2 regions of the Pandoraea sp. PE-S2R-1 genome follow, and region 1 is predicted to be linked to the other one. Evidence: predicted binding sites of a transcription regulator. Region 1 holds the regulator's gene; the other holds the start of a gene.
The links. Region 1 encodes sigma-54, which starts transcription at its own class of promoters, with help from an activator protein. Its sites were predicted from a motif close to TGGCANGNAANCTGCTTT; they were not measured.

Region 1 (14,853 bases):
TTGGGCCAGGGCGGGATTGGCGTTCCCGGTGAATACCATTAGGTTATCACTACTCATCTGGCTACCTGCGGGACGTATTGATGCTGAGACTGAACGACAGAGAAATTGGCAGGGGAGGAAGGACTCGAACCCTCGTATGCCGGAATCAAAATCCGGTGCCTTAACCAACTTGGCGACTCCCCTACACTAACCGATGCCTTTGTTGCGTCGTAGGAACGCAGCAAAGTAAAACTTTTTCACGCAAATGCGAACAACGGGTGTTCGGCCAGACCGGCGGTCACTTGACCCAGCCAGCGCTCTGGCAATCGCTTACATGCCGCTTCCGCTTCTGCCTTCGTGTCGAATGCTGCAAACACGCTGGCACCGGATCCCGTCATGCGAGCTGTGGTGAAGGTTCTGAACCAGTCAATCACAGCAGCGACTTCCGCGTATTCTCGAGTGACTACCGCCTGCATGTCGTTACGGAAAATTTCATCCGTTTCGAACACGTTTTTGTTGGCGTGCTCAAGAAAGAACGCCATTGTGACGACGTTCGAATCCCTTGTCAACAGGGGATCACGAAAAATCTTATCGGTTGCGACGTGTACCCGCGGGTTGACGACCAGAAAGTGCCGTTGCGGTAGATCCACGGCCTGCATTTGCTCGCCGAGCCCCTCGGCGAACGCATTGCGCCCGAACACGAAGAACGGCACGTCGGCACCGAGTTTGAGCGCGAGCGTCTGGAGTTCGGCGCGCGGCAGATCGAGCTGCCACATGCGATTGAGGGCGAGCAGGGTGGTTGCGGCGTCCGAGCTGCCGCCGCCGATGCCGCCACCGGCCGGCAGGCGCTTCTCGATGCCGATATCCACGCCGAACCGCACCCCGCAGTGTTCCTGAAGCAGCCGCGCGGCCCGTACCGTCAGATCGGTCTCGGGCGGCACGCCGGGCAGGGGGGTCGTATGCACGATCTTGCCGTCGTCGCGACGCTCGAAATGCAGCGTGTCGGCCCAGTCGATCAGCTGGAAAACGGTTTGCAGTTCGTGATAGCCATTGGGCCGGCGTCCCACGATGTGCAGGAACAGGTTCAGCTTGGCCGGAGCCGGGCAATCACGCAGGATTTCGTACATGGCAATGCGTTGTGAGGGCTAACGGCAGTAGCCGGTAGCTGGTAGCCGGAAACCGGGGAATCGTGTGCTCGAGGTTAGCGCCTAACCGTCTGGGCAGGAGGCGCCAAGGATAGCACCGCAGGCGGCGACGCGCGGAAGAGGGCGCGAGGTGCCTTCGCGAGTCGCGGGCGCCCCCTTTTTTTGCGGGTTTTGGCTTACTCGTCAATCACGAGCCGTACCGCTAGCGGCGAGCCATCGAGGTCGCGCGTGAGGTCGATGCGTTTCACGCGCAGGGGCGTGGTGTCGAAATACGCCTGATAGTCGATGGTCCAGCCGTCCTGCACGAGGCGCGTCGGGCGTTGCGTCTGCGGATCGCGTTCGATCGTCGCCTGCGAACCCGGTGCGCCCTGCATGTGCAGCCAGTAGCGCATGCCGCCGACCGGCAGGGCGAAGCCGAGGGCGTCGTGCATCACGTCTTCGAGACGCGGGCCGGTCAGCGGTGCCTTGCCCGGCAATTCGAGCGTGGCGCCACGGGGGGTCTGCCGCACGATCGCCTGTGTCTGCCCAAGCGGATCGAGCAATTGCACGGTGGCGTTGTCGCCGCTTTGCTGCCAGTCGAAATTACCGTACGTATTGCGCGCTTCGCCGTTCTGTTCGAATCGAATCGAGAAACGTCCCCGGTAATGCTCCACGCTGGTGCCTTCGGCCTGCGCGATCGGGGCGGGCGGTGCGAGGCTCGCACACCCGCTGCCGAGCACGGCGGCGGAGATGGCGAGCGCCATGCCGGCGGCCCGCATCGTCAGACGCGGGCGCGGCAACATCGAGAGATCGAAACGGAACAAGGGCAGTTGGGGCAAACGGGACATCGTCAGCAAAAAGAAAGGCGCCGCGAGGAAAGGCTCGCGACGCCGGTATCACAGCATTACGGTGTGACGTTGTAACGCTTCATCGTCGAGCGCAGCGTGTCGTCGTCGCTATCGACTTTGAGTGCTTCGCGCCAGGTCTTGCGGGCTTCGTCCTGCTGGCCGCTTTCCCACAGCACTTCGCCCAGGTGCGCGCCGATTTCGGCCTGCGCCTGAATGCCGTACGCCCGGCGCAGCAATTCGAGCGCTTGCGTCTTGTCGCCAAGGCGGTACTTCACCCAGGCGAGGCTGTCCATGATGTACGGATCGTCCGGTGCGAGCGACGACGCTTTCTGCAACAGCTTGAGCGCTTCCGGCAGGCGCGTATTGCGCTCGGTGAGCGAGTAGCCCAGCGCGTTGTAGGCCTGCGCATTGTCGGGCTGCGTCGTCATCACGCGGCGCATGGCTTTTTCCATGACCTCGTAATGCTTGTTCAGCTCTGCGACCATGCCGTACTGGTAGAGCAAATCGGAATCGTCCGGATGGTCCTTGACCTCGACGGCGAGCAGCTTCTCGGCGTCGTCATAGCGCTTGGCCTTGACGAGCAGATCGGACTCGGCACGCTTGAGCGCGAGTTGCTCGCGCGGATCGCTCGACTTGATCCCGTGCAGCAACGCGCGGCCTTCCTCGACCTTGCCCTGATCGGCGAGCAACTGCGCGCGCCCGATCTGCGCCGGCAGATAGGCGTTGCTGTCTTCGCGAATCTTCGAGAGCCACTTGTCGGCGGCCGGGTAGTCCTTGCGATCCTGCGCAATCTGCGCGAGATACACATACGCTTGCGCGCCATCGGTGTTCTGCTGTTCGGCTTCCGTCGCGTACTTCTGCAAGTACCGTTCGGCCGCGCCGGGGTGTTTGGCGTGCAGGTTGAGCAGCGCCAGCGCCATCAGCGTCGACAGCTCGTGCGGATAGCGCTTCTCGAGCGTCTCGAATTGCTTTTGCGCGGTATCGAGCTGGTTGTCGGCGAGCAGCAGCTTGGCATAGGCGAAGCGCGCTTCCTTGGCATCCGGATTGCGGTCGAGGAACGTCTTCAGGCCGGCAATGGCACTCGCGCGCTCCTCAGGGCCCATCTGGCCATAAAGCAGCGCGGCCGCTTCGTAATCCGGCTTCAACTTGAGTGCCGTTTCGAGCGAGGTGCGCGCGCCGGCGGTGTCGCCTGCGTCGAGTTGCGAGCGGGCCAGTGCCAGTTGTGCTTCGGGCCGTTGCAGATCGTTCGCCAGCAGGCGCTTGAGCGACTCGATGCCGGTGGCACGTTCCGGGCTGCGCGCAATCATCTGCTGCAACTCGAGAATGGCTTGTCCGCGGCGCGCTTCCGGCACCTTGTTCAACTCGTCGGTGAGCAACGGCTCGGCTTCCGCGAGATGGCCGGTGCCGACTTCGAGGCTGGCGAGCAATTGCGTCGCCGGACGCCACGTCGGGTCCAACTGATGCCACAAACGGGCCGCGACGAGGGCGTCGCCGAGCTGGCGTGCACCGAGTGCGATCTCGACGGCGCGGCGCGCCATGCGCGGATCCTTCGTGCGATTGGCGAGCGAGACATACGTGTTGAAGGCGGGCGCGAGGTTGCCTTGTTGCAGGCTTAGTTCGGCGGCCGTTACTTCAAACACGATTTCGCTGGTGAGCGCGACGTTCGGCAGCTTTTCTTTCGGAACGTCGGCGTTGGGCGGAACATCTTCGCTGTCCGCATCGGCGTCGGCGTTCGCGCCTGCCTTGCTCGCTGCGCCCGGCTTCGCCGCCTTCGACGGCGCAGCGGCGGGTGCGGCCGGTGTGGTCGGTTGTGCGGGCTGGGCGATGCCGGGTTGACCGGTCTGGGCGAAAGCGTTCGAAGATGGCAGAAATGCCATGATCGCGCTGGCGCAGGTCACGCCGAGCGCTGTTGCACCGGCCAAAGCACCGCGCGCCAGGGCGCCGCGCAGACGGGAAGGCACGGCCACCGGGGGCTTCGAAGCGGTGAGAATGGACGGGAGACGAGTGTTCGGCATAGGGATCCACGGCAGGTTTCGAGCGATTGTAGCGCGCCCGATACAATAGAGTCTAAATCCTCAGCAAACGTTCGCATGCATGCCTGAACTCCCCGAAGTCGAAGTCACCCGCCGCGGCATTGCGCCGCATGTGGCGGGCACGCGCGTCGCTCGCATCGACGTTCGCAATGCATCGTTGCGCTGGCCGGTGCCCGCCGGGCTCGATGCCTTGTTGCGTGGCGAGACGCTCATCGACGTGACCCGTCGCGGCAAATACCTGCTGCTCGAATATGCGCCGGGCTGGTTGCTGGTGCATCTGGGCATGACCGGGACGTTGCGCGTCTTGCCCGAGCCGGAAGCGTTGCCGGTCGCCGGCATTCACGATCACATCGATCTCGTGTTCGAGCGCTGCGCGTTGCGCTATCGCGATCCGCGCCGCTTCGGCGCCGTGCTGTTTCATCCGCGTTCGGCCGGCGATGTGCTCGGTCATGCGTTGCTCGCCAATCTCGGTGTCGAACCGTTTTCCGATGCGTTCGACGGCAACCTGCTGTACGCGGGCACACGCGGGCGCTCCGTGGCCATCAAGCAAGCGTTGCTGGCAGGCTCGATCGTCGTTGGCGTGGGCAATATCTATGCGTCGGAAAGCCTCTTTCGTGCGGGCATCAATCCGCGGCTCGCGGCCGGAAAGCTCTCGCGTCCGCGTTGCGAAAAGCTCGCCGTTGCGGTGCGAGAAACGCTCGCCGCAGCGATCGAGAAAGGCGGCAGCACGTTGCGCGATTTTGTCGGCAGCGATGGCAAAAGCGGCTATTTCCAACTCGAATATTTCGTCTACGACCGGACAGGGCAGCCGTGCAGAGTGTGCGGCACGCCGATCCGGCAGATTGTGCAGCAGCAGCGCTCCACGTTCTTCTGCCCGCACTGCCAGAAATGAACGCGTCTGACCCCACAAGAATATCCATGCCCCAATCGTTGACCGATACCTTCGCCGAACGCCTGATCGCATGGCAAGCCGAACACGGCCGCCACGATCTGCCGTGGCAAAACACACGAGACGCCTACCGCATCTGGCTCTCGGAAATCATGTTGCAGCAGACGCAGGTGGCGACGGTCATCCCGTATTACGCCCGCTTTCTCGAACGATTCCCCGATGTGGCGGCGCTCGCTGCCGCGCCGCAGGACGATGTCATGGCGCTCTGGGCCGGCCTCGGCTACTACTCCCGCGCCCGCAATCTACATCGCTGCGCGCAGGTCGTGATGGCCGAGCACGGCGGACGCTTCCCGTCCGACCCCGAGACGCTCGCTACGCTGCCGGGTATTGGCCGCTCGACGGCGGCGGCCATTGCCGCCTTCGCCTACGACGCCCACGCGGCGATTCTCGATGGCAACGTCAAGCGGGTGCTGGCGCGCGTCTTCGGCATCGAAGGCTTTCCGGGAACGCCGAAGATCGAGCGCGAGATGTGGGCATTGGCGGAATCGCTGCTGCCCGAGCGCGATTTGCCGGCGTACACGCAGGGCATGATGGATTTGGGCGCGACGTTGTGCGGACGCGGCAAGCCGCGTTGCGAGGAATGTCCGTTCGACAGCGACTGTGCCGCACATGCGACGGGGCGCGAGCGCACGCTGCCGACGTCGAAACCCAAAAAGGCCCAGCCGGAGCGTTACGTGGACGTGCTGGTGATTCGCGCCGGTGAGCGGGTGCTGTTCGAACGGCGCCCTGATAGCGGGATCTGGGGCGGGCTATGGAGCCTGCCGGAACTCACGCCGCCGCTCGATGCTCGCGAGGATGACGACGCTGCACTGCGTGACCGTATCGGCGCGCGCGCGTCGACGTTGGGCGCCGCGCATGGCGTGGTGCGATCGATGGTGCCGCTGCTCGGGCTCACGCATGTATTCACGCACTTCAAACTGCATCTCCGCCCGTGGCTGGTGACGATGGCCCATTCGGCCGAATCGAGCGCGGCAATGGGCTCGCAGCAGGCGTGGATGAGTGCAGGGGAGGTGGCGGGAGCCGGTCTGCCCTCGCCGATCCGCAAGATTGCCGAAGCCCTTGCGCCCGGCGACGGGCAATTGTCACTGCCGGCCTGATTCAACCCGATTGGGTGTGGATCAGGCGCCTTCGCCGTCCGCAAGTTCGCGGTGGCGTACCAGAACGCTCGACTCGGCGCGAAAGCGCTCGCCGAGCGTTTCGGCGATGAACACCGAGCGGTGCTGTCCGCCGGTGCAGCCGATGGCCACGGTCAGGTAGCTGCGGTTATCGCGCATGAAGCTCGGCAACCACTTTTGCAGATACGCGCCGATGTCATTGATCATCTCGTCGACTTCCGGAATCGCAGAAAGGAAGTCGATGACGGGCTGGTCGCGGCCAGTGAGTGGCCGTAGTTGTGTGTCGTAGTACGGATTGGGCAGCGAGCGCACGTCGAAGACGAGATCGGCATCGAGCGGCACGCCGTGCTTGAACCCGAACGATTCGAACATCAGCGTCAGGCCCGTGTGATCGTGCTGCACGAATTCGCGAATCCAGCGCCGCAATGCACTTGCGCGCAGATTGCTCGTGTCGATCTGATGACCCAGCTCGGTCACGCTGTTGAGCATCTCGCGCTCTTTCTCGATGGCCTCCACGAGCGACCCGCTGGCATTCACGGGATCGGTCGAGGCGGCGGAGAGCGGATGGCGGCGGCGCGTTTCCGAAAAGCGTTGCACCAGCGTTTGCGTGGTGGCATTCAGGAACAGCACGCGCACATCGTGGCCGAAACGGCGCAAGCCGCCGACGATCGGCGGCAGATCGGCGAGCGAGCCGCCGCTGCGCGCATCGATGGCGACGGCCAGACGTGTGTAGTTCTGCGTTTCGAGGTATTCGGCGAGCTCAGGCAGAAAGCGCGACGGCAGATTGTCGACGCAGTAGTAGCCCGCATCCTCGAGGACGTTCAGGGCGAGCGATTTGCCCGAACCCGAAACGCCGGTAATCAATACGATCTTCATGGCATTTCCCGGATACAACCATGATGGTAAGCGATTGTGTCGTTCGGGTGTCGGGCTTGAAATTGCGTGAATGGTTCCACGCGGCTTTCAGGCTTTCGCTCATTTGGGGCGCGATCGGGGCATCAATGAAAACGGCGCCCGTGGGGGCGCCGTTCGCGAACACCGTTGGCAAGCCCGGATATCAGGCCGCCGGTTGACTCGACAGGCACTGTTTCATGAACGCCTTGCGGTCGTCGCCCTTCTTGCCGGTGGCGGCCGTGTTGCAGGACTTCATCTTGTCTTGCTGGGTTTGCTTGGCGGCAGGTGCCGGGGTGCCGGCGGCCGACAGACATTGCTTCATGAACGCCTTGCGATCGTCGCCGGTTTTGCCGGTGGCCTGTTGATTGCAGGCGGTCATCTTGTTGTTTTGCGAGTTCGCCTTGGGTGCCGCCGGTGCCGAGGCCGTTTGGGCGAAAACGGGCGATGCGAGCAGCGGGGACAGCAGGAGCAGTGCAGCGAGTGCTTTCTTCATGGTCGTCTCTCCATAAGGGTCGGACACGCAAGGGGAAGGACTGCGTGGCGATTACAACATGAAAGAAAACGCGCCGCAATCGCGCGGCGTTGACAGAAAAAAGCAGAAATTGCGGTAAACCCGGGGGATTGGGCTGGCCGAGAGGGTGCTGAGGCTCAGAGCAGCTTGCCCTGCATGCCGTCCGGGTCCTGCATGGCCTGGCGCTGGCGCTCCATGAAGTCCTTGAGCGTATCGATACCGCGCAGTTGCAGTATCGTGTTGCGCACGGCGGCTTCGACCAGCACGGCGAGGTTTCGCCCGGCCGCCACTTGCAGGATCACCTTGTTGATGGGCAGTCCGAGCACGTCGACCGTTTGTGCTTCGAGCGGCAGGCGCTGGAATTCGCCATCGGGGCGGCGCACCAGTTGCACGATCAGCTTGAGCTTCATTTTCCGGCGCACGGCCGTCTCACCGAAGATCGTCTTGATGTCGAGCAGGCCGAGGCCGCGCACTTCCAGCAGGTTCTGCAACAGCGGCGGACAGCGGCCTTCGACGAAATCGGGTCCAAGACGCACGAAATCGACGGCATCGTCGGCGACCAGTCCGTGTCCACGGCTGATCAGTTCCAGACCGAGCTCGCTCTTGCCAAGACCCGAATCGCCCGTCAGCAGCACGCCCATGCCCAGAATGTCGATAAAAACGCCGTGCATCGTGCAACGCGGTGCGAACACACGCGAAATGTACAGGCGCAGGCTATCGATGACCGAAGCGGTCGAGAGCGGGGTGGTGAACAGCGGGGTGGACGAGCGTGTGCAGCGCAATACGAGGTCGGGCGGGGCTTCGAGGCCGTCGGCGACCACGAGGAACGGCGGCTCCAGCGCAATCACCTCGCCCATATGACGCTTGCGGTTTTCTTCCGTCAGGCGCTGGTAGTAGCGCAGTTCGGCTTCGCCGAGCACCTGAATACGGTTCGGGTGGATGAGGTTCAAGTGACCGACAAGGTCGGCGCTCGATGTGGCGGTGGCCACGCTCTCCGGCGTGAAGCCGCGCTCCCACCCCTCATGGCCGGTCAGCCACGACAGCCGCAGCGTGGCGGCGTTGTCGTCGAAAATGCTTTGCGCGTTGATGCCGGTCAGTTCCACCGCGTCGCCTCGTTCGGTTGGGGGTGTGGGGTCTACGCTACGGGGCTTGTCTGGCGTGTGGGCTCAGGGCTGCCAGTTCGCGAGTGCCGTATGAATGTCTTCGGCGCTTGGTGCATTCGACAACGTCTCGCGCATCGATCGGTCCGAAAGCAATTGTGCGATTTCGGACAGGATTTCGAGATGTTGCTGGGTGGCTTGTTCGGGCACCAGAAGGAAAAACAGCAGGGACACCGGCTGGCCGTCAGGGGCTTCGAAGGGGATCGGCGCTTCCAGGCGCACGAACGCCGCCATTGGATGCTTCAGGCCCTTGATTCGACCATGCGGAATCGCCACGCCTTCACCGAGTCCGGTCGAGCCGAGTCGCTCGCGCGCGAAGAGATTGTCGGTGATGACAGCGCGAGTGAGCCCGGCATTGCTCTCGAATAGGAGCCCGGCTTGCTCGAAGACGCGCTTCTTGCTGGTGACGGAGAGTCCAAGCAGGATGTTGGACGCAGGTAAGAGTTTGACTAAACGGTTCATCTTGTAATGCGGGCGAACGCGTAGTCGCCCTCCAACCCCCGATTGACCTCGCATTATAGACCACCTGCCGCTGACCCCCGCGCCATTCCCCAGAAATGCGCCAAGCCATATAAAAGGGGCCGTTCAACGGCCCCGCGGTGGGTGATGCCAGACTATGACAGACGCAATTGCAGGCGCGAGGTTCCGCGCGGGCTTTCGTCAGTGTCAGTCGACGCGACTACCACGCCAGTCAGCACTCATTGCAGCGGTTCCTGCTCGGGCGGCTGCTGATGCTTGATGGCCTCGCGACCGTGGTCCTGAACCTTGTCCTTGAACTGGATTACCTTGCGGTCGAGCATATCGATCAGCTTGTCGATGGCGGCGTACATATCTTCGTCACACTTCTCGACGAAAATCTCCTTACCCTTGAGAAACACCGTAATGCTGGCTACCTGGCGTCCGGTTTTCTCCTTGGTCTTGTCGACAGAGAGGATCACCTCGGCGCCCATCACTTGATCGAAATGGCGCAACACGCGGTCAAGCTTGTTAGTCACAAATTCGCGCAGCGAAGGCGTGAGTTCGAGATGGTGTCCACTGATCTTCAGATTCATAGCTGCTCTCCTTGCTGAAATGCCGAAGTGCAGGCCACGTCACAAATGACGGGCTAGCGGGAGTGCGAGCCATTCATGTGACGCAATGTCGCACTGCGGCGTTATGCCCCAGCAGGCCAACACGGCTCACCAGGACTGTCCTACAAAGATTTGCGCAAGTTGACTGCGGGAATTCGCATGGCTTCGCGGTATTTCGCGACAGTGCGTCGCGCCACCACGAAACCCTGCTCTGCCAGCAGTTCCGCGATACGGCTGTCGGAAAGGGGGCTCTGCGGGTCTTCGGCTCCTATCAGTTGCTTGATGAGGGCACGGATGGCCGTGGATGACGCGGCCCCTCCGGCTTCCGTCGCGACGTGCGAACCAAAGAAGTACTTGAGCTCGAAAGTTCCGAATGGAGTGAGCATGTACTTACTGGTTGTCACCCGCGAAATCGTGGATTCGTGTAAACCCAGCGTATCAGCAATCTCGCGCAAAACCAAGGGGCGCATACCGATTTCGCCGTGGGAAAAGAAGTTCTTTTGACGCTCGACAATGGCCTGCGCGACCCGCAGGATCGTGTCGAAACGCTGCTGAATGTTCTTGATCAGCCAGCGCGCTTCCTGCAATTGCTGTTGGAGGTTCCCGGTGCCCGGATCGTTGCGATTATTTCGCAGAATTCGTGCATACATTTCGTTGATGCGCAGACGCGGCATCACTTCGGGATTGAGCTCCGCCGTCCAGCCGCTGCCCTGCCGGCGCACGAGGACGTCGGGAATGACGTAGTCGGCCTGCGGCGTGCCGTACGCGGCCCCCGGAAACGGGTCGAGCGAGCGAATGAGTTGATGCGCGGCGCGCAGGCTGTCTTCGCCCACGCCAAGCACGCGACGCAGCCGCGTGTAGTCACGTGCGGCGAGCAGTTCCAGGTGATCGGAGACGATACGCAGCGAAATCGTGCGCACCGGGCTCGCAGGCAGCCGCTGCAATTGCAGCCGCAGGCACTCGGACGGGGTGCGTGCACCGACGCCGGCCGGGTCGAAGCTTTGCAGCAGCGCCAGCGCGGCATTGATCTCTTCGGCCTCGAGCGACAGTTCTTCGGCCACTTCCGCCTGAATTTCATCGAGCGTCGTGCCCAGATAACCGTCTTCGTCGAGCGACTCGATTAAAAACTCCACCAGCGCGCGATCGCGCGGCGCGGCCTTGGTCACGCGCAACTGGGCCAGCAGGTGTTCACGCAGATTCGGATGATCGACGTGCAGTTGCGGGCGCGAGTTGTTGTCGTCGTCGTCGGTGGCATTGCCCGTGCGGGCGAAGTCGTTCAGGCTCCAGTCACTGCCGCTGTCCTGGCCGTTATCGTCGAAACGCGCTTCGCCATCGAGCTCGCGTGCCTCGTCGTGACCGTTACCCTCGGACGGCGCGTCGTTCGTGCTGCTGACCGATGTCGTGCGTTCATTGCGAAGCGAGCCGTCGGTGCCGACGCGCACGGACCCGGCGAGCCAATCGTCTTCGCGCTCGAGCATCGGGTTCTGGGTGAGGGCATGCTCGACTTCTTGTTGAAGTTCGAGCGTCGACAGTTGCAGCAACCGGATCGATTGTTGCAACTGGGGGGTGAGGGTCAGGTGCTGCGAGGTGCGGAGTTGGAGGGTCGGTTTCATAACGTTTCTCGCCTTCATTGTAGAGGCTTTGTCACGTCAGCGAAACCGGCCTGCCTCGCTATCGGAGGCAGGGTTTACATGCGAAAAATTAGCTTTACATCCGGAAATTTTCGCCCAGATAAACGCGCCGGACGCTTTCGTCGGCAACGATCTGGTCAGGCGTGCCGGCGGCGAGCACCGAGCCTTCGCTGATGATGTACGCGTGATCGCAGATACCGAGCGTTTCGCGCACGTTGTGGTCGGTAATCAGGACACCGATACCTCGGTCTTTCAGGAAGCGCACGATGCGCTGAATTTCCAGCACCGCGATCGGATCCACACCCGCGAACGGTTCATCAAGCAGGATGAAGCGCGGCTGGGTGGCCAGTGCGCGGGCAATTTCCACGCGACGGCGCTCGCCGCCCGAGAGCGACATGGCCGGGTTCTCGCGCAGATGCGCCACTTGCAACTCGTCGAGCAACGACTCGATGCGGCGCTCGATTTCATCGCGCTTGAGCGGTTTGCCCTGCGCATCGACCTGCAATTCGAGCACGGCGCGAATATTGTCTTCGACCGTGAGCTTGCGGAACACCGACGCTTCCTGCGGCAGATACGAAACACCCATGCGCGCGCGTTCGTGAATCGGCAGTTCGCTGATCAGGTTGCCATCCAGCTGAATCTCGCCGTCGTCGGCCGGCACCAGCCCCACGATCATGTAGAACGACGTGGTCTTGCCGGCGCCATTGGGCCCGAGCAGCCCCACGACTTCGCCGCTTTTCACGTCGAGCGAGACGTCCTTGACGACGGTGCGGGCACCGTATTGTTTCTTGAGCGAGCGCACGACGAGCGCGCTGGGCTTGCCGACCATGCCGGCGCCCTGATTGATGCTGGAAGCGTTGCTTTGGTCGGGATTACTCACGCGGATTCTCTAGGCGTTTGGAAGGAGCCAGTGCCGGCAGATCGCCCTTGGGCGCTGCGGCGGCAGGCTTGCTCGCGCCGCCGGGCTGCGCTTGGTTAGCGCCCGTGGCATTGCGAGGCGCGAGCGTCGCACGCACGCGGCCATTCGGATTGTTCGAATTGACCTGATCGGCGCCGCTATTGGCGGTGTACACCTCGTTGTACGTATCGTACGTGATCACGCTGCCGTGAATCTCGTCGAGCACCTTCGTACCGCCGGCCAGACGCTTGAGCGTGGCCTGCGTGGTCAACGTGGCGACTTCGGTCTTGCCGTTGTAGTAGATCGTCTGGCCCCAGCCGTCGATGTACTCGTCCAGACCGTCGCGTTTCTGACGCATGTACGCGAGCGGACCGCCCGGCTTGTAATAGGCGGTGGCGTACTGATAGCCCTCCGGATCCTGAGTCACTTCGACGCGATCGGCCTTGAGGAGAATGGTCCCCTTGGTCATCGTCACGTTGCCGGTGAAGATGTTGACCTGCTTGAGGTCGTCATAGCTCATGTGATCCGCTTCGATGTTGAGCGGCTTGTCGCGGTCGGCATGCTCGGCATGGGCGAGCGGCGACGCCAGCGCGCCGAGCACCGCGAAGGCGGCGGCCAGAGCGCGCAACGAGCGGCGGATGCCGTCAAGCGGTTGATACGAAGCGGGTCGCAGGTAAGGGCGATCGGTCATGGGGTCTTGGGGCCCTGTGTTGTCTTGGGTGGCGCGCTCGGGGCAGTGGCTGCCGGAGCGCCCGTTGTTGCGGCGGGCTGGGCCGGCGGCTTGTTGCCGAGCTCGGCCGGCTGGATTGTGCCATGCACATTGCCGAGCAATTGTACGGCCCGGGAGATGTTATTGAAAATCATGCCGTCGCCGTACATCACGGACTGGCCGCGATACAACACCACCGGCAGTTCCGTGCGCACGATGTCTTCGTTCACGAGCACCTGAAAGTGCTCGGACAGCGCGCGCATTTCAGGGTCGCGCGGCCCCGCCTGGCGGACCACGACGGCATCGTCGTACAGATCCACCACCGACATATCGGCGTTGAGCGTGCCGCGCTTGCTGGTGGCCGTCACTTCCGGCGAATCGGGCGTGAAGGCGCGCACGGCCGGGAGCGTCATGGCGGTCGTGGCGTCGTCCTCGTAGTGCGTCATGTGCACGGCGTTGACGCGATACTGCGTGAGGCCGGTCGGCGACAGCATGGAGATCACCATGTTGTCGGCGTAGTAATCGGGGATGTGTTTCTTGACGTACGGCGAGCGATCGGCGTCGGACGGCAACGTGCGCTGCACGAGCCAATAGGTTCCCGCGGCGAGACCGGCGAGCACCGTGATGGCGATCAGTGAAGCGGGCGAGACGCGTTGTGCGGCCATGAATTCTTCGGCTCCGGGCGCGTCAGGCGAGGGCTGCGGCGAGCAGGGCGTCGTAACGTCCCTGCGCGTGCAGAATGAAGTCGCACAGCTCGCGTGCTGCGCCGTTGCCGCCGCGCGCACTGGCAATCCAGTGGCAGCGCGATTGCACTTCGGCGTGCGCGTTGGCCGGACACGCGGCAAAGCCCACGCGGGTAAGCACCGGCAGATCGGGCCAATCGTCACCGATATGGCCGCAGGCTTGCGCACTCACCGACAGTTTGTTGCAGAGGTCTTCGAATGCCACGCGCTTGTCGTGTACGCCCTGATACACATGGGCCACGCCGAGATCGGCGGCACGTTTCGCCACGATGTCGGACTTGCGGCCGGTAATGATCGCGGTGACGATACCTGCCTCGGCCAGCAGCTTCAGACCGTGACCGTCGAGCGAGTCGAACGTCTTGAAGGTTTCACCCGCCGGCCCGTAACGCAGGCCACCGTCGGTGAGCACCCCGTCGACGTCGAAGACCATCACGCGCAGTTTGGCCGCGCGCGCCGTGGCGTCTTCCCGATCGAAATGAGGTACTGACGTGGCGGCAGTCGAGGTGGTGGGGGCGGTAGTACGAGGTTGATTCATGGGGCGCAGACTCACACGACCTTGGCGGCGAACAGGTCGTGGACGTTCAGCGCGCCTACCAGGCGGTCGTTCTCGGTCACGAGCAATTGCATGATGCCGAAACGCTCCATCAATTCGGCGGCTTCGGCGGCGAGTTGATCCGGGCCGATAGTGCGCGGGCCGGCGGTCATCACGTCGGCCAGCGTCAGCGCGCTGAAGTCGAGCGTACGTTTGAACAAGCGGCGCAGGTCACCGTCAGTGAAGATGCCGACCACGTGGTCGTTGGCGTCGACTATGGCGGTCATGCCGAGGCCCTTGGCGGTCATCTCGAGCAGCGCGTCCGACAAGCTGGCGTCGGTACGCACGCGGGGAATCCGTTCGCCGCTGCGCATCACATCGCGCACGAAGGTCAGCAGGCGACGGCCAAGTGCGCCGCCGGGATGCGAGCGGGCGAAGTCTTCCGCGCCGAAGCCACGCGCGTCGAGCAGTGCGACGGCAAGCGCGTCGCCGAGGGCGAGTGCAGCAGTCGTGCTGGCCGTGGGGGCGAGGTTGAGCGGGCAGGCTTCCTTTTCGACGTGGGCATCGAGATGCACGTCCGACAGGCGGCCAAGGCTTGAATTCGGGTTGCCGGTCATGGCGATGAGCTTCGCGCCGAGGCGCTTGACCATCGGCAGC
Region 2 (14,853 bases), on a different contig from region 1:
TCGCGTTGGTCGAGCCACCGGTGGCGGCCACGGCAGCGCAGGCGTTTTCGAGGCTCTTGCGCGTGACCAGATCGCGCGGCAGCGGCCCGCCATTGCGCAGTGCGCGCATCACGTTTTCACCCGCGCGGCGGGCGATGGCGATGCGCTCGCTGTACACGGCTGGCACCATCGCCGAGCCCAGCGGCGCAAGTCCCAGTACTTCCGCAACCATCGCCATGGTGTTCGCGGTGAACTGTCCCGGACACGACCCGGCAGTCGGCGTGCAGCGCTTTTCGATGCCACGCAGGGTATCGAGCGACATATCGCCACGCTGCGCCGCGCCCACGGCTTCGATGGCGGTGAGAATGGTGGCCTGCGTACCATCCGGTGCGACGCCCGGCAGCATGGCGCCGCCAAAGAGAAAGACGCCGGGCACGTTCACTCGCACCATGCCCATCAAAATGCCGGGCAGCGTCTTGTCGCAGCCGGCCACGCCCACGAGCGCGTCGTAGCAGTGCGCGCGCACGAACAATTCCACGCTGTCGGCAATGGTTTCGCGCGAGACCAGCGAGAAGCGCATGCCGGAATGGTTCATCGACGTGCCGTCGGAGACCGAGATCGCGGACCCGCGAATCGGTACACCGCCACCCGCCGCGACGCCGAGCCGAACGTTGTCGGAGATCTGGCCGAGCGACATGGAGCAGGGCGTGTTCTCGCCGAAGGTGTCGACAATGGCGACAAACGGTTTGTCGATGGCCTCGTCGTCAAGACCGGTGGCGCGCAGGAAAGCGCGGTGCGGTGTGCGCGTAATGCCTTCGGTGACCGTGCGCGAACGGTGTTTGTGCAGATCAGTCATGGGGAGTCCTGTTGTTCTGTGGGGGCTGGGGCGCCGTCGTGCTCGGGCTCAGGTATTGAGCAGCAGGCCGTTTTCGATCGCCAGCACCTGCCCGGTCATGGCCGGCGCATGGGCGGCGAGGAACCACGCCAATTCGGCGATTTCCGCCGGTTGCGATACCCGCTTGAGCGGCGCGTTCTCGCGCATGCCGTCGACCACGCGCCCGTAGGCTTCGTCGCCCAGCACGCGGCGCAGCAGACCGTCGTCGACCATGCCGGGGGCAATGGCATTCACGCGGACTTGCGGGGCGAGATTGCGTGCCAGCGATAACGTCAGCGAATTGACCGCACCTTTGGACGCCGCATAGGCAATCGACGACCCCGTGCCATTGAGCGACGCCAGCGACGAAATGTTGATGACGGCGCTCGACCGGCCCGCCGCAGCGCTCTCGCGCAGCAACGGCGTGGCGGCGCGCGTCATCTGGAACATGCCGATGAGATTCACGCGATAAATCCGCTCGAACTCGTCGGCATCGATGGCTTCGAGATCGCTGTGGGCAATCACGCGCGTGGTGCCTGCGCTGTTGACGAGCGCATCGAGACGGCCCCACTGCTCGGCGACACGCGCCACCATGCGGCGGCAGGCGCTGTCGTCGGCCACATCGGCATCGACGACGAGCGCCTGCGCGCCGGCGTCGCGGCATTGCGCGGCCACGGTCTCGGCGGCGTCTCGCGTGCTGTCGTCGAAATTGTTGATGGCCACGGCCCAGCCGTCACGGGCAAAGCGCAACGCGGTGGCGGCACCGATGCCGGTGGCGGCACCGGTGACGAGACAAACGGGAAAACTCATGCGTGACTCCGTTGCGGCTTGAGCGTCATCACGAGGATGGCGCCTGCCACCAACGCGCACGCCAGCACGATCATGCCCGGCAGCAACTGGCCGGTACTGTCTTTGAGAAAACCGATGACATACGGGCTGACGAAGCCCGCGAGATTGCCGGTCGAGTTGATCAGGGCGATGGCGGCGGCAGCGCCTGCGCCACCCATCATCGCCGTGGGAATGCCCCAGAACACCGGCGCGATGGAGTTGATGCCGATGGCGGCCACGACGAGTGCCGCCATCGACCACCAGAGATGTTGTGCCAGCAGCACCGACGCGAGCATGCCCGCCGCGCCAAGCAGGCAGCAAATGGCGACGTGAAGGCGGCGCTCGTTGCGGCGGTCCGCATGACGTGCGACCAGAATCATCGCGACCGCGCTGATCAACGAAGGCACTGCCGAGAGCAGCCCGATATTGCCGAGATTGGCGACGCCCGCCGCGCGAATCATCGTCGGCAGCCAGAACACCAGCCCGTAGTTGCCCATGGCGATGCAGAAGTACAGCAGGCCGAGCATCCACACTTTGCCGCTGCCGAAGACTTGCCGCACGCTGTGATGCGCGCGCGTGCGGTCATCGGCGGCGAGGTCGGCGGCGAGCAGACGCTTCTCGTCGTCGGAGAGCCACTTCACGGTTTCGATGCGGTCTTGCAGCACGAAGAACGCCGCGATGCCGACCACGAGCGAGGCGAGCCCTTCGATCAGAAACAGCCACTGCCAGCCGGCCAGCTCGTGCACGCCGCCGAAGTGCTGCATGATCCACCCCGACAGCGGGCCGCCGATGGCACCCGACACGGGAATCGCCACCATGAACAGCGCGATGATCTGCGAGCGCTTGCTCGACGGGAACCACTTCGACAGATACAGCACGATGCCGGGGAAGAAGCCGGCTTCGGCCACGCCGAGCAGGAAGCGCAGCACGTAGAACGACACCGGCCCCTGCGTGAACATGGTCAGGCACGAGATGATCGACCACGTGACCATGATGCGGGCGATCCACATACGCGCGCCCACACGATGCAGGATCAGATTGCTGGGCACTTCAAAAATGAAATACCCGAGGAAGAACACACCGGCGCCCGCGCCATAGACCGTCTCGGACAGCGACAGGTCGGCGAGCATTTCCAGCTTGGCGAAGCTCACGTTCACGCGGTCGATGTAGGCGACGATGAAGGCGAGAAAGAGGAACGGGATGATGTGCCAGGTCAGCTTGCGATACAACGCATCGCGTTGCACCGGGTCGACGGCTGCGCTTGCGCCGCCGCTCAGGGACGTGCTCATGGGTGTTGTCTCCGTGGACGCGTGCCGTAGGGCACGTCGAGTTATCTGGCAGCGTGGCGCTCGCGCATCAGGTTATGCGAGGTGAGGTGGTTTGTTCGACATCGCGGAAGCTCCCGGGAAGCGGGAGACATCCGCTGAATGCCGTCAAAAGCCCTGCACGACAGCGCTGCTCGCTGAAAGGGTAATGTCAGGCACGCGCTCCCCGCAAATCACACTTTCACCCTGCGGCATTACCGTTTGGTTATGATGTCGGCGCCTGAACCATTCTTTGCCGCCAAGGGGCGGCGCTCACCGATCTCGCGAGGCATCTGCCGTGGCAACAACCGACAACACCATCGAGCGCTTCTTTCGCAGCGGCCTGAAGCTTGGCCATCTGCGCATTCTGGTGACGTTGGGCGAGTTGCGTCAGGTGACGCGGGTGGCTGCGGCATTCCACGTGACGCAGCCAGCTATCTCCAAGCAGATTGCCGAAGTGGAAGAGGCGCTGGGCGCACCGGTCGTGCAACGGGTTGGCAACGCGGTTGAGCTGACAGGCATCGGGCGCGTGCTCGTGGAGCGGGGCACGGAAATACTGCGGCAGATCGAACTCGCGCGGCGCGATGTGAGCGCGCTGACTGCGGGGACGGCAGGCCACGTGCGCTTCGGTGCCGTGGTGACGATTCCCCAACCGCTCATCGCCCACGCCGTTGAGTTGTTTACCCGGCGCGCACCGACGGCATCGTTTTCGTTTGTCGAAGCCACGCTCGACCGGCTGCTCAAGATGATGGACGAGGGCAATCTCGACCTCGCGCTGGGGCGCAATCGCGTGGCCGGGCATTTGCCGGTGATGCGCCACGAGTCGTTGCATCACGAGCCGTTCGTCTTTGTGGTGGGCGCCCGCCACGCGTTGGGCGGCCCCGATACGGTGGTCAGTTGGGACGACCTGCATGACGTGCGCTGGATCACCCCGATGCGCGGCTCGCCTGCCTTCGCCACGATGGTCGAAATGCTGGCCGAGCACGGCGTGACGCTGCAACATCCGGCCATCGAATCGAGTTCTCTGGCGTTGAATCTGTCGTTACTGCGCGGCGGCGATTTTGTCTCGATCCTGCCGCTCTCGCTGGCTCGCCGTTACGTGCAGCGGGGCAGCATGCGCGTGTTGCCGCTGCCGCCGCTGGCCCCGCTGGGCGAGGCAATCCTGTACTGGCGCGAAGACACCACCACACCCGCCGCGCAACTCTTTGCCGCTTGTCTGCGCGAATCGTCGGCCGAATTGATCGAGGCGGGTTGAGCGGTGCCTTTGCCGGGTGCTTAAGCCGTCGCCAGCGCGGCGCGTTTCACGCCATAGCGCGCCCCCGGCGTGCCATGCCCGAGGTGCTGCGAGAGCGAACGGCGCGAGGCTTCGTGGGCGGTCCACTCGGCACCGTCCTGCAACGGCGGAATGGTGACGATTTCCCCCTGATCGAGTCCGGCCAGCGCGGCGTCGACCAAGTCTTGCGACGACATCAGCCATTCCTGCGGCAACTCGCCGTGCGGCTTGCCCGCCACATCCCAGAATTCCGTCACCGTGGCGCCGGGCAGAACCGCCTGCACGCGCACGCCCTTATCCGCCAACTCGTGATGCAGCGATTGCGACAGCGTGAGCACGAAGGCCTTGCTTGCGCCGTAGACGCCGTTGAGCAGCTCGGGCGCGATGGCAACGATTGACGCAATATTGATGATCGTGCCGCGCCCGCGCGCGACAAAACCTGGCACGGCGGCATAGGTGAGGCGGGTGAGGGCGGTCACGTTGACGTCGATCATCGTGTTCATTTGTTCGACGTCGGCTTGCAGCAGCGGCGCAACGGCGCCGAAGCCGGCGTTGTTGACGAGCGTGTCGATGCGGGCGTCTTCGCGCAGACGCGCTTCCACCCGGGCCTGTCCTTCACGGGTGCCGAGATCGGCGCTGAGAATGTCGACGTGGCGGCCGGTTTCGGCCTGAATGCGTTGGGCAACTTCGCGCAGGCGGCCGGTGTTGCGGGCCACGAGAATCAGATCGTGACCGCGACGGGCAAGACGGTCGGCATAAATAGCGCCGATGCCGGAGGACGCGCCGGTCACGAGGGCGGTGCCCGGTGCGTGTGAGGGAGTGGCTGTGGTGTTGACTGTGGCGTGCGACATGATGAATTTCCTATGCGAATGAGTAACAAGTCGAGTGCGTGACTGAGTGCGTTGGCCGCGTGGTTCGCAATGACGCCAGTAGCGGAGTTGCGGCATGACGCTGGCCAATGACTTCAGTGTGGTCTCGATTGCCAATGTCTCAAATGACAGGAAAACCACTTTTCAGGACATTTTTGTCCGGCGCTGAATTGCGCCGCCGACTAGAATCCAAAGCATTGCAATCTCTCGCGCCGGCGTGCACCCGGCACGTTGTCAGCCATGGCGTTACGCATCGGGTTGGTGGTGTATCCGGGGTTTCAGATGATTTCGCTCGCGGCGATGTCCGTTTTCGAGATCGCCAATTTCGGGCGGCCGGCGCCGCTCTACGACGTGAGCGTTGTCTCCGTGTCTGGGGGATTGGTGCGCGATTCGGCGGGGATTTCCGTGGCGACCGAGGCGATTGGCCGTCGGCGCTTCGACACGCTGTTGGTCGCGGGGGCGACGATCGTGATGCCGACCGAGCCGGAATTGATCGCGGCGTTGCGTCGTGTCGCGCCGCGCATGCGGCGAATGGCGAGCATCTGCTCCGGCGCCTTCGTGCTGGCCGACACGGGCCTGCTCAACGGGCGCCGCGCAACCACGCACTGGGGACAGGCGCATGCGCTCGCGCAGAACTATCCCGAGGTGATCGTCGAAGAGGACCGCATCTTCATCAATGACGGCCACGTGTGGACATCGGCCGGCATGACGGCGGGCGTTGATCTGGCGCTGGCACTGGTCGAGGCGGACTTTGGCGGCGACGTTGCACGTGAGGCGTCGCGCCAGCTGGTGGTGCACTACCGGCGTACTGGCGGGCAGTCGCAGTTCTCGACGTTATCCACGCTGGAGCCGAATTCGGATCGGGTGCGCACCGCGCTCGCCTATGCCCGTGAACATTTGCGAGAACCGTTGTCGGTGGAGCAACTGGCTGCACAGGTGCATTGGAGCGCACGCCACTTCAGCCGTGAATTCACGTTGCAGACCGGGCTGACGCCGGCCAAGGCCATCGAGAAGCTGCGGCTCGAAGCGGCGCAGGCGTTGCTGGAGGACGGCGAAGCGTCGATTGCGCGAGTGGCCGATATCACTGGCTTCGGCGATGAAGAGCGCATGCGCCGTGCGTTTGTCCGCACGCTGGGCAAGCCACCGCAAGCGCTGTTGCGCGAGGCGAGGGAGCGCGTTCGCGCCTGATCCGGGCGGGCGCGCTGCTCACAACCACGGGTAACACGCGCCAGCCCGGCGAGGCACGCACGGGTGTATCGCGAGCCACGGACGTGACCATTCGGCCGTCATGCCGCGCTAATCCAGCATTCATGCGGCTTCATGCGAAAACGGGCCGACAAAACCGGCCGCTTTCGCCGAGGCACAGGTTGTAAGCGTTTCATGAACGAAACACTTTCTGCACCTCGACCTTCGATGTCTCGCAAATCTAATTAATGGTTCCTTATAAATCAATGGGTTGAGTACTCTGGCACGAAATTCGCGTACATCGAGCGTGTATGGCGAAGCGCCAACCCGGATTTCCGCAGGCTGTTGGCAAGGGGTTCCTGTGCATTGGTGCACGGGCCGGCCCAGTATTGCCCGCGTTTTTCGTAGCTGCGCTCACGCCGTAATGCCGGACCTTTTGGCGGGGTCGGGTGTGTTCCGAAGTGAGTCGTGCGCGTGCGCGGGGAGGGGACCATGAACGGGTTCAAGGCGACATTAGTAGGTACAGCAGCAGCGCTGATGCTCTGCGGAATTGCGATCAATGCAACCTATGCGGCCGGTGGCGGCGGGGGTGGACGCGGCGGAGGCGGTGGCATCGGCTTCGGCGGCGGCGGCGGTATCGGCAATGGCGGCTTCGGCGGCCTCGGCGGATTTGGTGGCACCGGAACCGGGACGGGCACAGGCCCCGGCGGTGTCGGGATTGGCGGCTGCGGCTGCGGGAGCCACGGCAGCAGCTCCGGCGGCAGTAGCTCCGGCGGCAGCAGCTCTGGTGGCAGCAGTTCCGGTGGAAGTAGCTCCGGCGGTAGCAGCTCCGGCGGAAGTAGCTCGGGCGGTAGCAGTTCCGGTGGAAGTAGCTCGGGCGGCAGTTCCAGTGGCGGCAGCTCCGGCGGTAGCAGCTCAGGCGGCAGTTCCGGTGGCAGCTCGGGCGGTAGTTCCGGCGGCAGCTCAGGGGGCAGCTCAGGGGGCAGCTCAGGTGGCAGCTCAGGGGGTAGTTCCGGCGGCAGCTCCGGTGGTGGCAGTTCCGGAGGCGGCATCGGCGCTAGCGGCAGCAGCGGCGGTGGCGGTGGCGGTGTTGCGGGCCCGGGTGGGCGCGGATTGGGCGGGGCGGCGGGCGGCGGTGGACTCTCCGCGTTCGGCGGTCCGGGCAATGTCGGCGCAGGCGGCGGATGTTCGATGAATGGCCAGGGCGGCGAAGAGCCGTGCCCCTGAGTCAGTGGCGGTGGCGGGCCCGCACGCGTTCGGCACAGCGCGTGCGGGGTCTGTCCAGAGATCAAGTTGGCTAGCGAGTTTCGCAGGTTGTTCGTCGGTTCCTGACGCGACCGGCTGCCGGTGTTACCGTCAGCCGTGCCACCCCCCCGGCCCGTGATCAGGCTGTTCTCCCGGCGAAGCGCCCCTTCGGTTATCCGAAGGGGCGTTTTTTTGTGCGCGAGCACTGATCCATGTCTCGATCCACTTCCCCGTGATTTGCCTGCGCTATCGATATCGCCAAGGGATATCGAAATGCCGATAATGTATTTCGCGTTAACCCCTATCTATGGCAGCATCCGGGGTCTGGGTCGCTGCCGGCTGGCCGCCAACCGCGCGCTGGCACTTGTGAGGCACCTCGGAGCCTTTACACCGCGCAGACGACCCTTGCGACCCAACAGGTTCCAATAAGTCAAACAAGCATCGAAGGAGAAATCGAACATGCTGTCCCGTCAACTGATCAACGCATTCATCGGCGCAACGTTTGCGCTCGCTTCGCTCGGCGCTTCGGCCCAAACGGCCGACAAGCCCCTCAAGGTCGGCACCATGGCCGGCTCGGATGCGCAGATCTTCGAAGTCGTGAAGAAAGTGGCCCATCAACGCGGCCTCGAAATCAAGATCATCGAATTCAGCGACTACGCCCAGCCGAACGCCGCGCTCGACGCGGGCGACCTCGACGCGAACGGCTTCCAGCACAAGCCGTTTCTGGACAGCCAGGTCAAGGACCGTGGCTACAAGCTCGTGACCGCCGGCCTCACGTACGTTTCGCCGCTGGGGTTCTACTCGAAGAAGTACAAGTCGCTGAAGGATCTGCCCAACGGTGCCAAGGTCGGTATCCAGAACGACCCGTCCAACGGCAGCCGCGCGCTGCTGCTGCTTCAGAAGGAAGGTCTGATCAAGCTGCGCGCCGGCCTCGAAGGCAAGAACGCCACGCCGCTGGACATCGCCGAAAACCCGAAGAAGCTGAAGATCGTCGAACTGGAAGCCGCCCAATTGCCGCGCGCACTGCCGGATCTGGACGCTGCGTCGATCAACACGAACTTCGCTGCGCAAGCGGGTCTGGTGCCGCAACGTGACGCCATCGCCATTGAAGACCTGAAGGGCCCGTACGCCAACCTGATCGCCGTGCGTGCGCAAGACCTGAACAAGCCGTGGGTCAAGCAACTGGTCGATGCCTACCACTCGGACGAAGTGAAGGAATTCATCAAGACGCAGTTCAAGGGTGCGCTGATCGCGACCTGGTAAGAATGGAAGCAGGCCCAGGGTAAGTTGCACCACGCCCTGGCCCATATCGCTCGACGTAATGGCTAGGGGGCTTGTCAGTCCGTCCGCAGCCCGATCAGTTCCCTTTCTCTCGCCCGGCACACATGTGCTGGTCGTACGAAGTGCCGCTGAGCGAATCAAAGCAACACGAGTTTGAGTGATTCCTCGCGGGTTCAACAGCGTGGTGTTTTCGCGCTGCGGGAAACATCTAAAAGATCGTGGATAGCGGGTTTGAGAATCAGTGCGTCGAATACCGCCGTCAAAACGCGGTATGACAGTACCGAAAGAAGTCCTGCCAAGCCTGAAAGGATCGCTGACATTTCGAGCGGAAATGCGGCGGCCCATTGGATGTATCCAATCGCATACAGAATCAACGGTGCAAAGAAGGACGCCACAAAGGCGTATCCAGAATATCGTTTGATCCTTGGCAAAGATAGTTGCCTCGCCATTTCCGTCAAAGCTTCAATCTCCGCAGCCGAGCGTCCATCAACTGCGGGAATGAGCCATCGAAAGACCAGAGATGAAGTTGTCATCGTGAAGGCGTTGCGGTAAGTGTTGGAATACCTTCTTTCGATAAGAATTACAGAATCAGGTGATTGCGAGACGATGACGTGCGCATCTCCTGCTTTGATGCCGATGTTCGGATATCCCGGGCGAGATGACTTTCAAATATTGTTCCGTGCGTGGAAGTGTCGTGTCAGGTGAGCCATCCACGACTGCTCATTCGTCAGATTTCCCCTCTGATATGGCAACCCTTGACTAGAATGGAATCGACATTCCGATCGACAGGAGGTTGCCATGTCCATGATCAATGTCTCGATGATGCTGGTAGCGCTACTGGTGGGTTTCGCGATCGGCATGCTCGTAGATCACTTCTGGGTGACGCACCACGACGAGTCAGGCCCCGAGCACAAACGCCTCGACTGGCACGATATGTGGGAGCGTATCCGCCACCAGCATTAACGCAGCTTGCGCCACAGCGTCGAACGGCTGATGCCCAGCGCTTCGCATGCCGCCATGCGGTCACCACCGCAGGCGGCAAGCGTCGTGTGAATGCGCTCAAGTTCGGCGGCAGCGCGGCGTTCACGGCCGGTCAGCGGCGCCTCGGCAGGTGTGTTCGCCTGATCTGCGTTCGCACGTATTTCCCGGCCGCCGTTCGTTTTTGAAACATCCTGCAAATCCCGCGAAGTCTCGGACTCCGCCGCGCCGCCCAACTCCGGCGCAATCTCGATCAATCGCGCACGGCTGATTTCGCGCGCATTCACGACGTCGGCACACACCACCGCAATACGCTCCAGCAGGTTCTCCAACTCGCGCACATTGCCCGGCCAGCGATACATGGCGAGCAGCGGCAACAGCGAGGCTTGCAGCGCATCGACGCTCATGCGCGCCCCTGCCCGCGCAAGCGCCCGTTCGAGAAACAGGGGCGTGAGACGCGGCAAATCCTCCATGCGCTCGCGCAGCGGCGGCAGCACCATGCGCAGGATGTTGAGCCGGTAATACAAGTCCTCGCGAAACACACCGGCTGCCACTTGCTGGCGCAAATCGCGGTGCGTCGCAGCAATCACCCGAACGTCACACGGAATCGGTTCGTTGGCGCCCAAGCGCAGCACTTCCCGCTCCTGCAACACGCGCAGCAAACGCGTCTGTAACGGCATCGGCATTTCGCCGATTTCATCGAGAAAGATCGTGCCGTTATGGGCGGTCTCGAACAACCCCGCCTTGCCGCCGCGCCGTGCGCCGGAGAACGCGCCGTCCTCGTAACCGAACAACTCGCTTTCCAGCAATGTCTCGGGAAATGCCGCGCAGTTGATCGCGACGAACGGATAGTCGCGCCGCCGGCTCGCGTTATGAATGCCTTGCGCCAGCAACTCCTTGCCGGTGCCGCTCTCGCCGTGCACCAGCACGGTCGAATCGGTTTGCGCATAGCGGCGTGCGAGGGCGCGCACTTGTGTCATGGCCGCCGAGTCGCCGATCAGGTCGTCGAGCCGGTAGCGTGCCACCAGATGGCGTGGCCGATGCCGTGAGCGCAACGAGCGGTCCACCCGCGCAAACGCTTGTGAATCCTGACAAGTGAGCAGTGCCCCCGTAAGCGTGCCCTGATCGAGCAGCGGAATGCGGTTGACGACCCACGTCTTGCCCGCCATCGTGACGATCGCCTCCAGTTCCGCGCTCGCGCTTTCCAGCGTGCGGGAAATGTCGAGCCCGGGGGCAATGGAGTCGAGCGGCCGGCCGACGACGTCGGCAACTGTCACGCCCAGCATGCCCGCCATCGACGCATTCATCGCTTCAATGCGTCCGTTCAGATCGACCGCCGCGACGCCTTCGCGAAGGTGGCGCAGCACCGTGTCGAGCCGCTCGCGGCGTTGCGCTTCAATGCGCCCGAAGCGAGCCACTTCAAGCGCCGTATCGAAGGCAGCGCGCACGGAGTCCTGCGAATACAGAAACACGCCGGTGAGACCCGCGCGTTCGGCGAGTTCGGTCACGAGGCCGGGGCCGACGATGACTTCCGCGCCCTCATCGCGCAGACGGTGAACAAGGTCGTCAGCATCGTGCGCATCGAGATAGGCGTGCTGTGAAATGTCGAGGCCGAAGGCATGCTTGAAGCGCTCGAATTCCGGCGCCGGGCGTGCATAGGACACAAGGGCGATGCGCGAGGCCGGCGACGTCGAGGGCAGCGCGCGGCGTGCGCGCGCCAGCGCATGCATCACGTCGAAGCCGGTCACTTTGACGAGCACCACGGGCAACGCGACACGCTCGCGCAGAAAGGCCCCGTTCGAGCCCGCCGCGACGATACCGTCGACACTGCCTGCGGGAAGCCGCTCAAGCGCTTCGATGACCGCTTCGTAACCCTTGTCGATGATCTCCACGTCGGCCTGCGCTGCGTAGTCGGGAACGATGTCGCGATACAACTCGCCGAGCTTGCTGATGCCGACCGCCCAGATCACCGGCTTGCGCACGGCGGTGGCAGGCAAGGCAATGCCTGAGCGCGACAATGCAAGCGGCAGACGGGAAGCGTCGGAGGTGGAGGCGGGCATACGCAGATCCTGAGTGGCTTGGCGACGCAGGAAGGGGGGCAACATCCCGCTATCGCCGTGAAACGAATCGCGTTATCGTAGCACGATGTCTCAAATGTTCCATTTCATGTTTCAAAATGAAACGCATTGCGACATATGGGAAATTGCCAAGCGAGACCGAGCCTCGCGGCACTTGACGTAAACGTCACAAGCGCGCCAAATTTCCGCTGCTAAATGAATGTGTTAGCGGCGAGGCGAGAATTGCCGCCGCAGTGAGGCCGCTCGCTGGCACGCCCATTGCTATCTACAAGCCGCTACCCAAGAACTATTCGCCGTTTCGGGCAGTACAGACGGCACCCGCACGCATCAACACACACTCACCGCGCCTGCGGTCATCGCCATCGAACGCCGGTGGTCGATGCCATCAGGCGCAACACGACCGAGGGACTCAAGTGACGCATACCATTCGTTCGGCCGGCGCCGCCTTCCGCGAGGCCGTCAAGACCGAGCAACCGTTGCAGGTTGTCGGCGCGATCAACGCCAATCACGCCTTGCTGGCGAAAGCCGCGGGCTTCAAGGCGATCTATCTGTCCGGCGGCGGTGTCGCTGCCGGTTCGCTGGGCTTGCCCGATCTGGGGATTTCCACGCTCGATGACGTGCTTACCGACGTGCGCCGCATCACCGACGTATGCGATCTGCCGCTGCTGGTGGATGTCGACACCGGTTTCGGCCCGTCGGCGTTCAACATCGCGCGCACCGTGCAATCGCTGATCAAGTTCGGCGCAGGTGCGATGCACATTGAAGATCAGGTCGGTGCCAAGCGTTGCGGCCACCGTCCCGGCAAAGCGATCGTGACCCAGCAGGAAATGGTCGACCGTATCAAGGCCGCCGTCGATGCCCGCACGGATGAGAACTTCGTGATCATGGCGCGTACCGATGCGCTGGCCGTCGAAGGCCTGCAAGCGGCGATCGATCGCGCATGTGCGTGTGTCGAAGCCGGTGCCGACATGATCTTCCCCGAAGCCATGACCGAACTGCCGATGTATCGCCAGTTCTCCGATGCCGTGAAGGTGCCGGTGCTGGCCAACATCACCGAATTCGGCTCGACGCCGCTCTTCACCGTCGAAGAACTCAAGAGCGCGCAAGTCGGTCTGGTGCTGTACCCGTTGTCGGCGTTCCGCGCCATGAACAAGGCAGCGCAGAACGTCTATCACACGATTCGTCGCGACGGCACGCAAAAGGCCGTACTCGACACGATGCAAACGCGCGCCGAGCTCTACGAGAGCATCGGCTACCACGCTTATGAACAGAAGCTCGACGCCCTGTTCGCACAACAGAAATAACCGAACCCCTGATCTGGAGGAAAGCATGAGCGAGACGACTGCAACCGGTTTCAAGCCCAAGAAGTCCGTGGCCCTGTCGGGCGTGACCGCCGGTAACACCGCGCTGTGTACGGTGGGCCGTTCGGGTAACGATCTGCACTACCGTGGCTACGATATTCTGGATCTGGCCCAGACCTCGGAATTCGAAGAAATCGCCTACCTGCTGGTCTACGGCAAGCTGCCGACGGTGCCCGAACTCAAGGGCTACAAGGCCAAGTTGAAGTCGCTGCGCGGGCTGCCCGCTGCGGTCAAGACGGCGCTGGAAGCCGTGCCCGCTGCGGCGCACCCGATGGACGTGATGCGCACTGGCGTGTCGGTGCTCGGCACGGTGCTGCCGGAGAAAGACGATCACAACATCCCGGGCGCGCGCGATATCGCCGACCGCCTGATGGCCAGCTTCGGCTCGATGCTGCTGTACTGGTTCCACTTCAGCCAGAACGGCGTGCGCATCGACGTGGAAACGGACGACGACAGCATCGGCGGACACTTCCTGCACCTGCTGCATGGCGAGAAGCCGTCCGACCTGTGGGTGCGTGCGATGCACACCTCGCTGATTCTTTACGCCGAGCACGAATTCAACGCGTCGACGTTTACGGCGCGTGTGATTTCGGGCACGGGGTCGGACATCCATTCGGCCATCACGGGCGCTATTGGCGCACTGCGCGGCCCGAAGCATGGCGGCGCCAACGAAGTGGCGTTCGAGATTCAGAAGCGCTACGACTCGCCGGATGAGGCGGAAGCCGACATCCGCGCCCGCGTGGAAAACAAGGAAGTGATCATCGGCTTCGGTCATCCGGTCTACACCGTGAGCGATCCGCGCAACAAGGTGATCAAGGAAGTGGCGCACGAGCTGTCGAAGGATCAGCAGAACACGAAGATGTACGACATTGCCGAGCGTCTCGAGACGGTGATGTGGGACGTCAAGAAGATGTTCCCGAATCTGGACTGGTTCAGTGCCGTGAGCTACCACATGATGGGTGTGCCGACCGCGATGTTCACGCCGTTGTTCGTGATCGCACGCACGTCGGGCTGGAGCGCGCACATCATCGAGCAGCGCATCGACAACAAGATCATTCGTCCGAGCGCCAACTACACCGGGCCGGAAGATCAGAAGTTCGTGCCGATCGAAAAGCGCTGAGCGCTGTCCGGCTTAAGGTCGGACTTGTCGGACTTGCCGGACTTATAACTTCCTCACAAATGATGAATACCGACTACCGTAAATCCCTGCCCGGGACGTCGCTCGACTATTTCGACGCCCGGGCCGCCGTCGAGGCGATTGCCCCGGGGGCTTACGACACGCTGCCCTACACCTCGCGTGTGCTTGCCGAAAACCTGGTGCGCCGCTGCGACCCGGCGGCGCTGACCGAGTCGCTCAAACAACTGATCGAGCGACGCCGGGATCTGGATTTCCCGTGGTTCCCCGCCCGCGTGGTCTGCCACGACATTCTCGGCCAGACGGCCCTCGTCGATCTCGCCGGCCTGCGCGATGCCATCGCGGCGCAAGGCGGCGACCCGGCGCTGGTCAACCCTGTCGTGCCGACACAACTCGTGGTCGATCACTCGCTTGCCGTCGAATGCGGCGGGTTCGATCCGGATGCGTTCGCGAAGAACCGCGC

Region 2: prpB (methylisocitrate lyase) is a predicted target of sigma-54. The motif match lies at 12,142-12,159, and genes of this name have one in related genera.

What each region holds. Positions count from the first base shown of each region.
Region 1 is NZ_NGUR01000015.1:520,620-535,472, reverse strand. It holds gene CDV44_RS19820 (ribose-phosphate pyrophosphokinase) at 1-57, opposite strand, end outside; tRNA gene CDV44_RS19815 (tRNA-Gln) at 107-183, opposite strand; gene ispE (4-(cytidine 5'-diphospho)-2-C-methyl-D-erythritol kinase) at 237-1,106, opposite strand; gene CDV44_RS19805 (outer membrane lipoprotein LolB) at 1,301-1,942, opposite strand; gene CDV44_RS19800 (tetratricopeptide repeat protein) at 2,008-3,966, opposite strand; gene mutM (bifunctional DNA-formamidopyrimidine glycosylase/DNA-(apurinic or apyrimidinic site) lyase) at 4,046-4,876, shown strand; gene mutY (A/G-specific adenine glycosylase) at 4,903-6,030, shown strand; gene rapZ (RNase adapter RapZ) at 6,052-6,924, opposite strand; gene CDV44_RS19780 (PsiF family protein) at 7,106-7,435, opposite strand; gene hprK (HPr(Ser) kinase/phosphatase) at 7,591-8,556, opposite strand; gene ptsN (PTS IIA-like nitrogen regulatory protein PtsN) at 8,620-9,075, opposite strand; gene hpf (ribosome hibernation-promoting factor, HPF/YfiA family) at 9,312-9,665, opposite strand; gene CDV44_RS19760 (RNA polymerase factor sigma-54) at 9,806-11,296, opposite strand; gene lptB (LPS export ABC transporter ATP-binding protein) at 11,391-12,143, opposite strand; gene lptA (lipopolysaccharide transport periplasmic protein LptA) at 12,187-12,903, opposite strand; gene lptC (LPS export ABC transporter periplasmic protein LptC) at 12,900-13,586, opposite strand; gene CDV44_RS19740 (HAD family hydrolase) at 13,609-14,094, opposite strand; gene CDV44_RS19735 (KpsF/GutQ family sugar-phosphate isomerase) at 14,211-14,853, opposite strand, start outside.
Region 2 is NZ_NGUR01000007.1:500,776-515,628, forward strand. It holds gene ilvD (dihydroxy-acid dehydratase) at 1-835, opposite strand, end outside; gene CDV44_RS04915 (SDR family NAD(P)-dependent oxidoreductase) at 884-1,663, opposite strand; gene CDV44_RS04920 (MFS transporter) at 1,660-2,970, opposite strand; gene CDV44_RS04925 (LysR family transcriptional regulator) at 3,284-4,240, shown strand; gene CDV44_RS04930 (SDR family oxidoreductase) at 4,261-5,109, opposite strand; gene CDV44_RS04935 (GlxA family transcriptional regulator) at 5,368-6,315, shown strand; gene CDV44_RS27980 (hypothetical protein) at 6,826-7,056, opposite strand; gene CDV44_RS04945 (MetQ/NlpA family ABC transporter substrate-binding protein) at 8,017-8,820, shown strand; gene CDV44_RS27745 (hypothetical protein) at 9,012-9,371, opposite strand; gene CDV44_RS27985 (hypothetical protein) at 9,637-9,801, shown strand; gene prpR (propionate catabolism operon regulatory protein PrpR) at 9,798-11,876, opposite strand; gene prpB (methylisocitrate lyase) at 12,308-13,198, shown strand; gene prpC (2-methylcitrate synthase) at 13,224-14,375, shown strand; gene acnD (Fe/S-dependent 2-methylisocitrate dehydratase AcnD) at 14,438-14,853, shown strand, end outside.